Regions from separate parts of the Pseudoalteromonas sp. XMcav1-K genome, predicted to be linked through region 2. Evidence: predicted binding sites of a transcription regulator. Region 2 holds the regulator's gene; each other region holds the start of a gene.

Region 1 (3,941 bases), on a different contig from region 2:
TATTCAACGCGTCTAGCATAGTATTAACTTAAAGAAAATTCACCTATTGTGATAGGGTGCATTTAACTTTGTTGATATTTTTTCAGCTAGGTATTTGAGCTAAGGCCTAACGCGCGATTATCGGCTCGTTTTAACCGATGTAATTGATAATTTAGTGTGTGAGATGTGCATGGTCAAATGCCTGCCAATAGATGCGAATAGGCCTATTGGCATGTTGAAAAAGAGTAACAATCGACAATGAAACTGCGCTAGTGTGCCAAATAAGGCGAGTAAATCACTCGGTTGAATTGCTAAACAAAGATAAATTACGCCAAAAGGTGTCGAGGTAGTAAATGGAAACGTTAGACAAGATTAAGCAACAGATCGCAGAAAACTCAATTCTACTTTATATGAAGGGCTCTCCAAAATTACCGAGCTGTGGTTTTTCATCTCAAGCGTCACAAGCTTTAATGGCATGTGGTGAGCAATTTGCATACGTTGATATTCTTCAAAACCCTGATATCCGTGCAGAGTTGCCAGCTTATGCAAACTGGCCTACGTTCCCACAGTTATGGGTTGAAGGTGAGCTAATTGGTGGTTGTGACATTATTGTTGAAATGTTCCAACGCGGTGAACTACAACCTTTAATCACTGAAGTAGCCGCTAAAAATAAAGAAGCAGAATAATATTACGTTAAGTAGTAATTGATTTTGTGGTATTTTTGCTAAGCTTAAATCATTAGTATGATGTTTTAAGCTTAGTATGACTTTTCAACCTTATTATATTCCTCTCGTTGTTACGCTGTTTTTATTGAGTTTAGAGAGCGTTGCAAAATCATTTGAACTTTCATATCAACATCAGCAACAAACTAAAACGATCACCGTTAATCAGCCCTCTGCCAACCGTTTTGAAATAGCTCGTGAATTACCACAGCAATTAAGCTTAGTAACGCTTGATTGGCCGCCATACATTGACCGTAATTTATGTGACAAAGGTTGGGTATTTACACTTACCGCAGCGCTATTTAATGAACTTGGGTTTGGTATTAGTGTCGAGTTTTTTCCTTGGGCTCGCTCGGTACGCATGGCTGAATTAGGGCAGGCTGATATTTTGTTTCCAGAATACTTTATAGAAGTGACCGCCCCCAGTGATGTAATAGCTAATAGCTTTAGACGCAACAATTTAGCCTTATCGACTCCTTACGCAGGCGGCTTAATTGGGCTAATGAGCCGTGAAAATTATAAAGCAAAGTATGATGGCACTTTTCAGTCAATCCAAGGGGCACGAATTGGCGTTGTAAGAGGGTATCAAAATACCCCTGAGTTTGATAAGCACCTTGATCTTGGCTTTTTTAATGCAATTCAAGCGCGCGATGATCAACAAAACCTAAAACTCTTATTGGCGAGTCGGGTAGATTACATTGTTGCTGATCCCAATGTGGTCGATTACCTATTAAGTCACGACGAGCAAGGTGACAAAAATCAAATTAAATTCATTGAACCCGCCTTTCAATATAATGATTTTTACTATGCTATAAGTAAACGCAACGCAATGTGGCAATCGCTGCAAGTTAAAATTAATGCCAAGCTATCAGAGTTTGAGCAAGGCGGAACGATTAAAACCATTCAACAAAACGCTGGAAAGTGTGCGCCCGCAAACTAGCGTCCTGCCTGATGTACAAGATAATTCAAGTTTAAAAAGTGGGTTTTCGGTTAATTGGTATTACCATGAATAAATATTCAAAATCATGAATAGCTTACGTTTACGTAAACTACAGTTGAGAGTTGTTTTTATTTACATGGTGTTAATATGATACCGGTGTCAATAAGATCCTATAACCAAGATAACCCCAGTTTAGAGGCTTTTATCGGCAAATTTGTTGAATTTATGTATAAGTGAAAAATATTCAACAACCTGAATATGTATTCACAATTTGGTTGACTCTAACCAATATCTTGGTTAATTTTGAGAATCGCGCAAGTGAACACACGGCACGTACCAACATTAGCAACCTTTGTTTCGCGTTAACAAAATCGCTATTACTTATCGAACTGTCATAAAACTTCGATACGGTCATGCCAATACTTCCGTCAATCACAACTGTTTTGTTCACTTGAGCTGTAGCAAGGGAGGAGTCCAACATGTTATATGACTCGAGATTAGAAAAAGATAATTGCGGTTTTGGCCTTATCGCGCACATTGAAGGTCAGCCGAGTCACAAATTAGTTCGCACAGCGATCACTGGGTTAGACCGAATGCAACACCGCGGTGGTATTGCAGCAGATGGTAAAACCGGCGATGGCTGTGGGTTGTTATTGCAAAAACCAGACGGTTTCTTCCGTGCTGTTGCCGCTGAAAACGATTGGCACTTAGGTAAAAACTACGCTGTTGGTATGTTATTCCTAAGTCCTGATCCAGTTATCGCAGAGCACAACAAACAGATTATTAGTGAAGAACTAGAAAAAGAAACGCTAAAACTGGTTGGTTGGCGCGATGTGCCCGTTAATCCAGCAAGTCTAGGACCGATTGCGCTAGAACAATTACCGAATTTTCAACAGGTCTTTATTTCAGCGCCAGAAGGCTGGCGTCCAAAAGATTTAGAACGCCGTTTATACATCGCACGCCGTCGCATAGAAAAACAAATTAACGATGATCATTTTTATATTGCGAGCCTATCAGGCTTAGTATCGGTGTATAAAGGCTTAATGATGCCGGCAGATTTGCCGAATTTCTACCTTGACCTAGCCGATATGCGTATGGAATCTGCTATCTGCGTTTTCCACCAACGTTTTTCTACCAATACGCAACCGCGCTGGCCGTTGGCACAACCATTTAGATACCTTGCACACAACGGTGAAATTAATACTATCGAAGGTAACCGCCAGTGGGCAAGAGCGCGCGCATATAAGTTTTCGTCACCATTACTGCCTGACTTACAAAGCGCGGCACCATTTGTAAATGAATCGGGCTCAGACAGTTCAAGCCTAGATAATATGCTAGAGCTATTCTTAGCGGGTGGTATGGATATTTTCCGAGCGATGCGCATGCTAGTGCCACCTGCATGGCAGAAAAACCGAGCGATGGATGAAGACTTACGTGCTTTTTATGATTTTAACTCAATGCACATGGAGCCTTGGGATGGTCCTGCAGGGTTAGTAATGTCGGATGGCCGATTTGCCGCGTGTAACTTAGACCGAAACGGGTTACGTCCTGCGCGTTATGTAATTACTAAAGACAATCATATTACTTTAGCGTCAGAAGTTGGTATTTGGGATTACTCTGCTGACGAGGTTAAAGAAAAAGGCCGTGTTGGGCCGGGTGAATTACTCGTTATTGATACATTGCATGGCAAAGTATGGCAATCGTGCGAAATCGATGAAGATTTGAAAAAGCGTCATACCTACAAGCAGTGGTTAACTGAAAACGTAAAACGTTTAGTACCACTAGAGGAAATTGACGAGCAAGACCTTATCGGCCAACGTGAATACGACGATGATATGCTGGCGATTTACCACAAGCAGTTTGCTTACAGTAATGAAGAACTTGACCAAGTTATTCGCCCAATGGGTAACTCAGGCCAAGAAGCAACGGGGTCAATGGGCGATGACACGCCATTTGCCGTGCTGTCGTCACAATCGCGTTTAGTGTATGACTATTTCCGTCAAAAGTTTGCGCAGGTGACAAACCCGCCAATTGATCCATTACGTGAAAATCATGTTATGTCACTGGCTACCTGTATTGGTCGTGAACAAAACGTATTTAACGAGACAACAGGCCACGCAAAACGCTTGCAGTTTTCATCGCCAGTATTGACTTACTCTGATATGAGTCAGTTGCTCTCTGCAGATCAGGCGCATTATTCATTTGCCTCATTGTCGATTAATTATGATAAAGATGACTCATTGTTATCGGCAATTGAAAACGTATGTGACCAAGCGGAAGAGTTAGCGCGTCAAGGTACG
Region 2 (3,941 bases):
CTCTTGAAGGCTTTGTAAACGATTGGGTTGCAAGCAAACAAGGTTAATGTTTCTTACCATGAAAAGGCGCAATAAGCGCCTTTTTTATTGATAGCTAAAAACAAAAAAGGCCGCAATTGCGGCCTTTTTTAATCTTTTCTCAACGCGATTAACCGTTGATGAAGTCGATACCTTCTTGAATGTCTTTGTTAAGCGTTTCAAGCATGTCGTTCTTTGCTTTCTCTTCGAATGCGCTAAGCTCACCGTAAGAAAGGATTTCTTCAACACCGTTTTTGCCTAAACGTACAGGGTGTGCGAAGTATGCAGCGTCACCACCGTCGATTGCAACGTATGCGTAGTCGATAACACCTTCTTCACCTTGTAAGCCTTTAACTAAAGACTGAGTGAAACGTGCAGCTGCTGCGCCCATTGAAAGTGTCGCTGAACCGCCCCCCGCTTTTGCGTTAACAACTTCAGTACCTGCGTTTTGAATACGTGGAGTAAGTGCTTCAACTTCTTCTGCTGTGAACTCAACACCTTCAACTTGTGAAAGAAGTGGAAGAATAGTTGTACCTGAGTGACCACCGATTACTGGTACTTTAACAGAAGCAACGTCTACGCCTTTAAGTTCAGCGATGAACGCTTCTGAACGGATAACGTCTAGCGTTGTAACACCGAATACACGGTTAGCTTCGTAAGTACCTGCCTTTTTGAATACTTCAGCAACGATTGGTACAGTGCCGTTTACAGGGTTAGTGATAACACCTACAAGCGCCTTAGGACAGTTTTTAACAATGCCTTCAGCAAGTGTTTTAACAATGCTTGCATTAACATTGAATAAGTCTGCTCGGTCCATACCCGGCTTACGTGGCATACCTGCTGGAATAATTACGATATCTGCGCCAGCAAGTGCTGCATCTAAATCGTCTTTACCAAAACCTTCAACTTTAACTGCAGTTGGGATATGTGATAGGTCAACAGCAACACCTGGAACAACTGGCGCTACATCGTATAACGATAGCTCAGAACCAGCTGGTAATTGTGTTTTAAGTAATAAAGAAAGGGCCTGGCCGATACCACCAGCTGCGCCTAAAACTGCAACTTTCATGTGAATTCTCCGTGATTAGAGGTAGGTATTTAAAAAAGTGCCATAAAGATAATGAAAAGTGCGCATAAAAACAAATAAAACAGGTATTTTTTATATAAATCTCGACCATAGTTGTAAACTTTATCCGACTAGATTAGTTGACAACGCTATCAATTAAAAAAATCGCGTTTTCATTGAGATTAATTCAACTCTAATTGAATTAAGATGACGATTTTATTAATGCATTTAACCCTAACTTGTGTAAAATTTAAGGTAACGTTCATCAATTGGTTAAACAGCCCGTTCACATGCAAATACAAGATAAACAAGAAGCGCTGGTTAAAGCGTTCAAAGCCCTTTTAAAAGAAGAAAACTTTGGTTCACAAGGCGAGATTGTTGATGCCTTAAAAGACATGGGTTTTGACAATATTAGTCAGAGCAAAGTGTCTCGCATGTTAAGTAAATTTGGTGCTGTACGTACACGTAATGCAAAACAAGAGATGGTGTATTGTTTACCTGCAGAAATGGGTGTACCGACAGCGAAAAGTCCGCTGCGCCAACTGGTAATTGATATTATGCATAACGAAATGATGATCATCATTCGTACCAGCCCAGGTGCTGCACAACTAATTGCACGTTTGCTTGATTCACTTGGCAAAGCAGACGGTGTGTTAGGCACTATTGCCGGTGATGATACGATTTTTATTGCGCCAGCAAAAATTTCAGAAATTGATGTCACGCTTGAACGCGTAAAAAACTTATTTGAAAACGTGTAACTCTATTTTTGAGAGTTCATCCTCATTGATGAACTCTCTGCTACCTTGCTAACTCCCTTAGCATATTCACTGATGGTGCAAAAAATGCCGCACCAAAATCACTTTTCGCAAACTCCAGCCACATATCTGGGCCATTATCATCAATGTAGCCTAAACGGTGTTTGAGAAGCGTTTGAAACGCATAGCCATTGTTTGCACAGCTAATAAATAAAAAGCCCTGTTGGTTAATATCAGCAAATGGCATGCCTTGATTTAAAAATAATGCATTGCCATGGTCATCGTAAAGCTCTGTACGAGCACTATGACTGTTTTCCGGAGCGCAGCTAACCGCTTGGTTAGAATTAGCCATTCGACCCATTACAATTTCTTGTTCAGCTTTTGAGATTTCTTGCCATGCCTTTAAATCATAACGATAACGCTGCACATGAATATAACTGCCTGCAGAAAATGCAACGTCTTCATCCCCCACTAAAGCAACAAGCTGCTTTTTGCGACCATGGGGATTGGCAACACCATAAATAAAGCCATTTAGGTCACGACCATCTAAATAATGAAAACACTTAACTTGGTCAATCAGCTCAATATCACCACTCAGTAATTCAATCACTTCCATCACAAACAAATGAACTACATCAAGACGATCTGCCCTAATTTGAATCATTAAATCTATTGGACGTGACGGCGTAGCATGCTCAATATGTTCAAATTGTGGAAAGCCTGCCAAGGTTTTTGGCATTTTACTGGGGTAAATATGTGGCCAGAATTGCGAACCTATCGCCACAACACACGACACAAGCGCTTCTGAAAATTCGTGATCAAACCGCTCTTGCATATCAATAATACTTGCCAATTTTTTCGACAAGCTGAGTTCTTGGCCATCTAATACATTTAAAAATAAATGCACACCATGTAAATTGGCTTCAGCACAAACTCCTGATTGCGCTTGTGGCATAGCGGGTTTCCTACTTAATTGTTATTAGTATAAGCGAAATAATTAACCAAATGCGGACGAACATCAATAGCTAATCGCTGACCATAAGCATAGCGCTGATGTTGCGCGCATGGAATTTCAAGTTCTTGTTGCCCTAGTTTTACACGACATAAATAGCGGTTACCAACAAAACGGCTCGCAACAAACTCGCCTACTCCTTGTTCGTTTTCGCTTAAAGTTAAATATTGAGGCTTTAAGTATATACAGCCTTTTCCTGACACTTCATTTTGGTCATTGGTAACAGGTTCAAGTGAAGTAATGGTACCAAACTCAGTTTTAAATTCAGTGCTCGATGTCGCTTCTGCATCGATAAAAATACCAGCACTTAAAAATGCCGCAACACCTTTTGTCGCAGGTTTGCGATAAAGTGCTTCTGCTGTGCCCAATTGTGCAATTTTGCCCTCTTCCATGATCGCCAATTTATCAGCAAAGGCAAAAGCTTCCTCTTTGGAATGGGTTACAAAAATAGCGGAAACTTGCTGATCTTTAATAATACGGCGAATATCATCAATTAATTGAAAGCGTACTTGGTGATCGATATTGGAAAATGGTTCATCAAGCAATAATAAACTCGGTTTATATGCCAGTGCGCGAGCAATGGCCACGCGCTGTTGCTGACCACCAGATAATTGGTGAGGATATCGCTCGGCAAATGCCTCTAGCTTAATCAGTGACAGCATTTCTTTAACACGCTCGTTGCGTACACTCGAGGATTCTTTGTGTAAGCCAAACGCAATGTTTTGCTCAACGGTTAAATGAGGAAACAACGCATAGTCTTGAAACATCATACCGATATTGCGCTCTTGTGGCGGCACATAAAGCGAATCACCGTTAACCGCAACTTGCGCAATCGAAATATCGCCTTTGCTAGGTTTCAACAAGCCAGCAATTGCTTTTAACGTGGTGGTTTTGCCACAGCCACTTGCACCGAGTAAACACACAATTTCATTGTCTTTTACCTGCAATGACAAATCTTTTAAGATCGGTTTGCCATTGTAGCTATATTCTAAATTGTTAATCGACAAATTACTCATGAGATGCTTTAGCTTCCATAGTGTTATTAACTAAATATAAAGGGATTAAACCGACAAGTACGATAAATAACGCC
Region 3 (3,941 bases), on a different contig from region 2:
CGGTAGTGTTTGACGCAAACTCACTGACGCCTCTATGCACATTGGCATTGTGGTATGTATAAAAATCGGTAATTGCATCAATCACGTTCTGAGGTTTTTGTGTAGTTGCACCATTATCTAAATAAACAAATTCAGTGTGTTTAAAAAATGGAAAATGAGAACGGATTTTTTGATTATCTAACATAGTGCCACCTGAGAATGCGAGCGGCGATTTTAATGAAATACACTAATTTTCGCAATTATTGACGGGATTTAGACATTAAAAAAGCCGCAAGTAGCGGCTTTTTTAAACTCAAAGAGGATTAACGAGACGTTACGTCTTTATAATCACGCTTTGTTTCACCAGTGTATAACTGACGAGGACGACCGATCTTCTGACCAGGTTGAGATAACATCTCATCCCAGTGTGAGATCCAACCAACGGTACGTGACATTGCAAAGATTACAGTGAACATGCTTGTTGGAATACCAATCGCTTTAAGAATGATACCTGAGTAGAAATCTACGTTAGGGTAAAGTTTCTTCTCGATGAAGTATGGGTCTTCTAGTGCGATTTGCTCTAAACGCATTGCTACGTCTAGTAGTGGATCTTCAATGTTTAGTTCTTTAAGTACTTCGTGACACGTTTCACGCATTACTGTTGCACGTGGGTCGAAGTTCTTGTAAACACGGTGACCAAAGCCCATTAGACGGAATGGGTCGTTCTTATCTTTTGCTTTCGCAACGTATTCATCGATGCGGTCTACTGAACCGATTTCTTCTAACATTGTTAGACATGCTTCGTTAGCACCACCGTGCGCAGGGCCCCAAAGTGATGCAATACCAGCAGAGATACATGCATACGGGTTAGCGCCTGAAGAACCAGCTAAACGTACAGTCGATGTTGACGCGTTTTGTTCGTGATCCGCGTGAAGCATGAAGATGCGGTCCATTGCTTTTGCAAGAACAGGGCTTACTTCATATTTTTCAGCAGGTACAGAGAACATCATGTGTAAGAAGTTTTCTGCATAGCTTAAATCGTTGCGTGGGTATACGAACGGCTGACCGATGTTGTACTTGTAACACATCGCCGCAATTGTTGGTAACTTAGCAATTAGACGAACAGCACTACGATGACGTTGAGCTGGATCTGTGATGTCTAAATCTTTGTGGTAGAAAGAAGAAAGTGCACCAACAACACCACATAGCATTGCCATTGGGTGTGAATCTACACGGAAACCTTGGAAGAAAGCACCAATTTTTTCGTGAAGCATAGTGTTAGTTGTGATTTCGTTTTCAAAACCAGCTAACTGCTCGGCATTTGGTAACTCACCATTTAATAGTAAGTAACATAGTTCGATATAGTTTGATTGTTCAGCTAAATCGTCAATTGCGTAGCCGCGGTGTAATAAAACACCTTTAGCGCCATCAATGTACGTGATAGCTGATTCACATGAACCAGTAGACATGAAACCCGGGTCGAACGTGAAGTAACCATGGCTGCCTAGGGTACGAACGTCGATAACGTCCTGACCAGCTGTGCCAGAGTAAATAGGAAGTTCGATAGGATCTAGCCCATCAATATGGACCGTGGCTTTTTTGTCTGCCATCTAATTATCTCCTTTAAATATAACAAACCAGTTTGTTATTTTTGATACGGATGTTAAGCAAATTCTATCTATTCTAACTTATAAATAGGGAAGAAAGTCAATTTAAATGCATCAATTGATGATAACTATTCTTCGATCGAATAAATATTATACCAATGGCTACTTCGCAAGCACCTCTTATTAAACAAGAATTGTAATAGGCCATATGGTCTTATATACTGTGGTAGGCATTCTAAAACGTGAATGCCTTTCGTCTGGAGCGAATGCTGTTTTTTCATACTGCGACTCGTCATCGCTGTGTGGCAAATTTCGCTTTGATGGTTCCACCAATATTTTGGTGGGTTATAACAACAATAGTTGGACTCCTTAGAGTCAATGGGCAAGTAACAGTGAAAAAGCAAAGACCTGTAAATCTAGATTTATCTACTATCTCGATGCCAGCAACTGCTAAAGCTTCAATTCTGCACCGTATTTCTGGTGTGGCGTTGTTCTTCGCTTTATCTTTTGTAATTTGGGCATGGTCTGAATCACTTTCTTCTCCTCAAGGTTTTGAATTCGTCAAGAGCCTGTTTACCGGGTTCATTGCCAAATTCATTGCATGGGGTGCGGTAATCGCGCTTCTATATCACTTAGTTGCAGGTGTACGTCACCTTCTAATGGATATGGGTCGTTTTGAAGAATTAGGTTCAGGTAACGCAAGTGCTAAGTTTGTAATGGCACTATGGGTTGTATTAGCCGTGTTAGCAGGAGTATGGATATGGTAGTTAATCAAGCATCTCTAAAACGCGACGGTGTACAAGATTTTGTATCATTACGTGCAACAGCACTTGTATTAGCGTCATATGCTCTGTTTATCTTAGGGTATTTTCTTACTACTCCAACTGTAACGTTTGAAGCGTGGCAGGGATTATTTTCTAACTTAGCAGTAAAAGTGTATACCTTAGCTGCGCTAGTTTGCATGATGGTTCATACCCGTATTGGTTTGTGGCAAGTTCTAACTGACTATGTTAAGAACGCTAAATTGCGCGCAATCCTAGGCTTTTTCCTAAACCTGATGGCTTTTGCATATGTAGCTGTTGGTTTCTTTGTTCTTTGGAGTGTGTAAGTGGCTATTTCAACAAGAGAATTTGACGCTGTAGTAATTGGTGCCGGTGGTGCGGGTATGCGTGCTGCACTGGCTATCAGTGAATCAGGTAAAACTTGTGCACTTATTTCTAAAGTATTCCCAACCCGTTCTCATACGGTGTCTGCACAAGGTGGTATCACAGTTGCTTTAGGTAATTCCCACGAAGATAACTGGGAATGGCACATGTACGATACGGTAAAAGGTTCTGATTACATCGGTGACCAAGACGCGATTGAATACATGACCAAAACAGGTCCTGAAGCAATTACAGAATTAGAAAACATGGGTTTACCATTTTCACGTTTTGAAAATGGCCGTGTTTACCAACGTCCTTTCGGTGGTCAATCGAAAAACTTTGGTGGTGAACAAGCTGCACGTACTGCAGCAGCAGCTGACCGTACTGGTCACGCGCTTCTTCACTGCCTATACCAACAAAACGTTAAAAACAAAACAAATGTGTTCTCTGAATGGTACGCATTAGACCTTGTTAAAAACGACAAGGGTGACGTTGTTGGTTGTACTGCTATTGATATCGAAAGCGGCGAAGTAGTTTACTTCAAATCTAAAGCGGTTGTTTTAGCAACTGGCGGTGCAGGTCGTATCTTCGCATCTACAACAAACGCGCACATTAACACAGGTGACGGTGTTGGTATGGCAACACGTGCTGGCATTTCAATGCAAGACATGGAAATGTGGCAGTTCCACCCAACGGGTATTGCAGGTGCAGGTACACTAGTTACAGAAGGTTGTCGTGGTGAAGGTGGTTATCTTCTAAATAAAGACGGCGAACGCTTCATGGAACGTTACGCACCAAACGCTAAAGACTTAGCGGGTCGTGACGTTGTTGCTCGTGCAATGATGACAGAAATCCGTGAAGGCCGCGGTTGTGAAGGCCCATGGGGTACGCACATCAAACTTAAGTTAGATCACTTAGGTGCTGAGATGCTAAACCTACGTCTTCCAGGTGTTTGTGACCTTTCTAAGACATTCGCACACGTTGACCCTGCAAAAGAGCCAATTCCAGTAATCCCAACATGTCACTACATGATGGGTGGTGTACCAACTAACGTTAATGGTCAAGTTATTAACGTAGATGGTGCAGGCAATGAGAAATTAGTTGAAGGTTTATTCGCAGTAGGTGAAATTGCATGTGTATCTGTACACGGTGCAAACCGCTTAGGTGGTAACTCACTACTTGACCTTGTTGTATTTGGTCGTGCAGCGGG
Region 4 (3,941 bases), on a different contig from region 2:
TAATACAGACGATATTGCCTTATTGAAAGAGCTTGCGATACTTGTGGAACTTGAGTTAGTAAATAAATTACCAAATACCACAGACCCCGTAACAGGGTTATCAAACAAAGTTGGTTTTAAGTTATTAGCGCCGATTAGTTTAAAGGTGTGTCAAAAATTAAATCTTAAAGTTTCGGTAGTGTATTTGTTTATGAAAGGGCTGCTTAGTTATCGTCATGATCGACAGAAGTATACGACTATTTTAAAGACAACAGCTGAACTTTACAAAACCACATTTAGAGCGACTGATTTAATCGCCCGTTATGATGAAAATGGATTTGTTGCGCTAGTAAGTAATGCGGACAAACATAATACGCAAGAGCTACTTGATTGTTTGATTACGCAAATGAATGACGTTGATTTTGACGTGCACCATGATAGCCCTATTGAGTTAATAACAGGTGTCATCGACAGCTCACCATTTTGTGATATTGATGAGCTGATCTTTAACGCCTTTATTAAGCTGCATGAGCAAGGCGAGGGGCTTTAGAAACAGGATGCGACAATAAGCTTCTTAATCATCTCTTGGCTTGGTTTTATTTTTTCCATCGCTAAAAATTCATCGGGTTGGTGGGCTTGTTGTATTGAGCCTGGACCCATTACGATTGTTTCACAACCGAGTTGTTGTAAAAAAGGCGCTTCGGTGCAATAGTTTACTGCTTGTGCTTTTTCACCTGACAGTTTTTCAGCAAGTTTTACTAAACTGCTATCGGTGCTGCCTGAAAACGCGGGAATAGGTTCGTGCAAATCATGTACCGCCACCGCGTTTGGATATTGCTCATTTATCGGCGCTACCGCCAGCAACAGCATTGCTTGAAGTTCTGGAATACTAATGCCGGGAATTGGGCGCATATCAATATGTAACTCGCAACAACCACAAATGCGGTTGGCATTGTCACCACCATGGATGTGTCCAAGGTTTAAAGTTGGGTAGGGTATTTTAAAATCTGTTAGTGAATATTTATTCTTTATGTCTTCTTTTAGTTTTAATAGCTGGCTAATCACAAGCTGCATGACTTCTATCGCGTTTAAACCCGCATCAGGATCAGAGCTATGACCTGCTTTACCTGTTACACGAATTGCCGTCGACATATGTCCTTTATGAGTATAAACAGGCACCATGTCGGTAGGTTCACCAATAATACAACGAGCCGGCTTTAGTTTATTCTGTTTGGCGATTTCAATTGCGCCAGCCATTGTAGTTTCTTCATCTGCGGTCGCTAAAATTGTAATAGGCTGTTTTAGATTAGCGAGTCCAGTATCGTTATCTATTTCTTGTAATGCATTTAAAACAAAAGCAAAAAAGCCTTTCATATCGATACTGCCTAAGCCATAAAACTTATTGTCTTGTTCGCTTAATTTGAACGGGTCGAATTGCCAACGACTATCGTCAAATGGCACTGTGTCTGTATGTCCTGCCAGCATTAAACCGCCTTCACCCGTACCTAACTTTGCCGCTAAATTGTATTTTCCCAGATTATTATCAAGTTCTGTAATTTCGACTGCAAAGCCAAGTGATTCACACCAAGTTGCCAATAAATTGATGACTTCGCGGTTACTCATGTCGAGTGATGGCACCGTTGCGCTAATCGACGGTGCAGCAATAAGTGCACCATACATATCAAGAAAGTGTAATTGCGACATGATTACCTCAAAATATTTAATAAATAATTATGCAAAAAAGTTGAATATAAATTTACATTGGTTTATTCTGCATTTCAATTCATTATTTTGAAATAATTAGTACCGAGACTAACAGCATGCAGAACTCAATTTTACGACGATAACACTTTTTGAAAACTTGTCTTTATACCCTTAATAGTTTTTTGGAAAAAATATGAATATCGTTATCGTTGGTGCAAGCGGTTACTCAGGTGCTGAGCTTGCCAAATTAATCTCTCTACATAACTCACTAAAGTTAGTGGGTATGTATGTGTCTGAAAATAGCTTAGATAAAGGTAAATCGCTTGCTAGTCTTTATCCTGAACTAAATGGCATTGTTGCAGGTGAAATAGCGCCGTTAAATAGTGAGGCATTTTCAGTAATCGAACAAAATGCCGATGCCATTTGCCTATGCACAGAACATTCAGTCAGTGTCGAACTTGCCCCTCAGTTTTTAGCAATGGGCAAAAAAGTATTTGATTTATCTGGAGGCTTTCGTCTGTCATCAAATGATGACTATGAAACCTATTATGGCTTTAAACACACTAGCCCTGAGCTATTAGAACAAGCTGTTTATGGTCTTGTTGAATGGCAAAAAGATCAAATCAAAAATGCACAGTTAGTAGCAGTACCTGGTTGTTACCCAACCGCTGCGCTAAATGCGCTTAAACCATTAAAACAAGCCGGCTTACTTACTGATGATACTGTGATTATCAATGCGGTTTCTGGTGTTACTGGCGCTGGGCGTAAAGCCAATGTGGCAACGCATTTTTGCGAAGTGAGCTTAAAACCATACGGTTTATTTAATCATAGACATGGCCCTGAAATTGAAAAATACCTTGACCACAAGGTGTTGTTCACACCGCATTTAGGCAATTTTAAACGTGGTATTCTTGAAACTATTTATGTCAAAGTAAAACCAGGCACTACTGCAAAGCAAATAGCTGAGTCATATCAGGTGCTTGCTGATGAGCCTTTAATTCGCTTACTTGGCGATGTTATTCCATCAATTAAAGGTGTTGAGAACACGCCGTTTGTTGATATTGGTTGGCAGTTACAGGGTGACCAACTTATTGTTATTTCTGCGATTGATAATTTACTTAAAGGCGCGTCAGGCCAAGCACTGCAATGTATTAATTTAACTTTAGGACTGCCTGCTCATAGTGGCTTTCAAGGAGTGAATCATGGCTAATTGGGTAATTAAGCTAGGTGGCGCGGTATTAAATAATATTGATGCTGCAAAAGCGTTAATTGATGTGCTTCATCAAAAGCCAAAAGACAAATTTATTTTAGTGCATGGCGGTGGCTCATTAGTAGATAGCTGGTTAAGCGATGCGGGCTTTGTTACGTCAAAGCACCTTGGTCTGCGCATTAGTCCGCGTGAACAAATGCCTTACATTGTCGGTGCGCTTGCGGGTTGTGCAAATAAGCAATTAATGGGCGCGGCAATTAGTAATGGTTTTAAGCCTGTTGGTTTAAGCCTTTATGAAGCAGGTCTTGTTAGTGAGCAAAAGCTAAAAGCCCTTGGTCAAGTTGGTACTTGCATTGAAAACGATGCCAGTATTCTTAAATCGCTGCTAAATGCGGGATGTTTTCCGATTGTGAGTTCAATTGGTTTTGACTTAGAAGGCAATTGGTACAACGTAAACGCCGATGAAGCAGCAGCTGGTATCGCTCAATTGCTTGATGCGGAGCTTGTTTTTATGACAGATGTAGAAGCTGTATTAGATCACAAGCTTAATCCATTACATCAGTTATCAAGTGCTGATATCAGCACATTAATCGAAGAGGGAGTCATTAAAGGCGGCATGCAGGTAAAAGTAAATACCAGCTTGCAAGCTGCTCAACATTTACGACGTGGCGTGTATATCTCGAGCTGGCAAAAGCCAGATAACTTAATCGCATTGCTCAATGGTGAGCATGTGGGAACCAAGATTACGCCATAGGAAAAACAATGACTCAACAATTTATTACGGGCTTAGAGCTAAACAAAGAAGCCAACTTAAAATTACTTAACTTAGCATTACAAATTAAAAATAACCCAATGGATTTTGCCGATGCTCTTAAAGGGAAATCGGTTGTTACGCTATTTGAAAAACCAAGTTTACGTACTCGCCTGTCGTTTGATATCGGCATTAACAAACTCGGTGGTCATGCGGTTTATCTTGACCAGCAAAACGGTGCTATGGGGCAACGTGAATCGGTAAAAGATTTTGCCTTGAATATTTCGACGTGGGCGG

The links. The regulator ArgR, encoded in region 2, controls arginine synthesis, uptake and breakdown. The targets are predictions, from matches to a motif close to ANTGAATANNTATTCANT.
Region 1: gltB (glutamate synthase large subunit) is a predicted target of ArgR. The motif match lies at 1,893-1,910, and genes of this name have one in related genera.
Region 3: ACHSBP_RS11470 (citrate synthase) is a predicted target of ArgR. The motif match lies at 1,685-1,702, and genes of this name have one in related genera.
Region 4: argC (N-acetyl-gamma-glutamyl-phosphate reductase) is a predicted target of ArgR. The motif match lies at 1,702-1,719, and genes of this name have one in related genera.

Annotation. Positions count from the first base shown of each region.
Region 1 is NZ_JBIPJE010000028.1:14,554-18,494, forward strand. Features, by position in the region: gene ACHSBP_RS03605 (Grx4 family monothiol glutaredoxin) at 333-665, shown strand; gene ACHSBP_RS03610 (substrate-binding periplasmic protein) at 742-1,641, shown strand; gene gltB (glutamate synthase large subunit) at 2,121-3,941, shown strand, end outside.
Region 2 is NZ_JBIPJE010000012.1:11,569-15,509, reverse strand. Features, by position in the region: gene ACHSBP_RS00450 (DUF885 domain-containing protein) at 1-47, shown strand, start outside; gene mdh (malate dehydrogenase) at 149-1,087, opposite strand; gene argR (transcriptional regulator ArgR) at 1,375-1,842, shown strand; gene ACHSBP_RS00435 (Dyp-type peroxidase) at 1,883-2,794, opposite strand; gene ACHSBP_RS00430 (ABC transporter ATP-binding protein) at 2,809-3,867, opposite strand; gene ACHSBP_RS00425 (iron ABC transporter permease) at 3,860-3,941, opposite strand, start outside.
Region 3 is NZ_JBIPJE010000043.1:257,426-261,366, forward strand. Features, by position in the region: gene ACHSBP_RS11465 (aminotransferase class V-fold PLP-dependent enzyme) at 1-184, opposite strand, end outside; gene ACHSBP_RS11470 (citrate synthase) at 303-1,589, opposite strand; gene sdhC (succinate dehydrogenase, cytochrome b556 subunit) at 1,979-2,353, shown strand; gene sdhD (succinate dehydrogenase, hydrophobic membrane anchor protein) at 2,347-2,694, shown strand; gene sdhA (succinate dehydrogenase flavoprotein subunit) at 2,695-3,941, shown strand, end outside.
Region 4 is NZ_JBIPJE010000051.1:43,675-47,615, reverse strand. Features, by position in the region: gene ACHSBP_RS20085 (GAF domain-containing protein) at 1-529, shown strand, start outside; gene argE (acetylornithine deacetylase) at 526-1,683, opposite strand; gene argC (N-acetyl-gamma-glutamyl-phosphate reductase) at 1,877-2,893, shown strand; gene argB (acetylglutamate kinase) at 2,886-3,647, shown strand; gene ACHSBP_RS20065 (ornithine carbamoyltransferase) at 3,656-3,941, shown strand, end outside.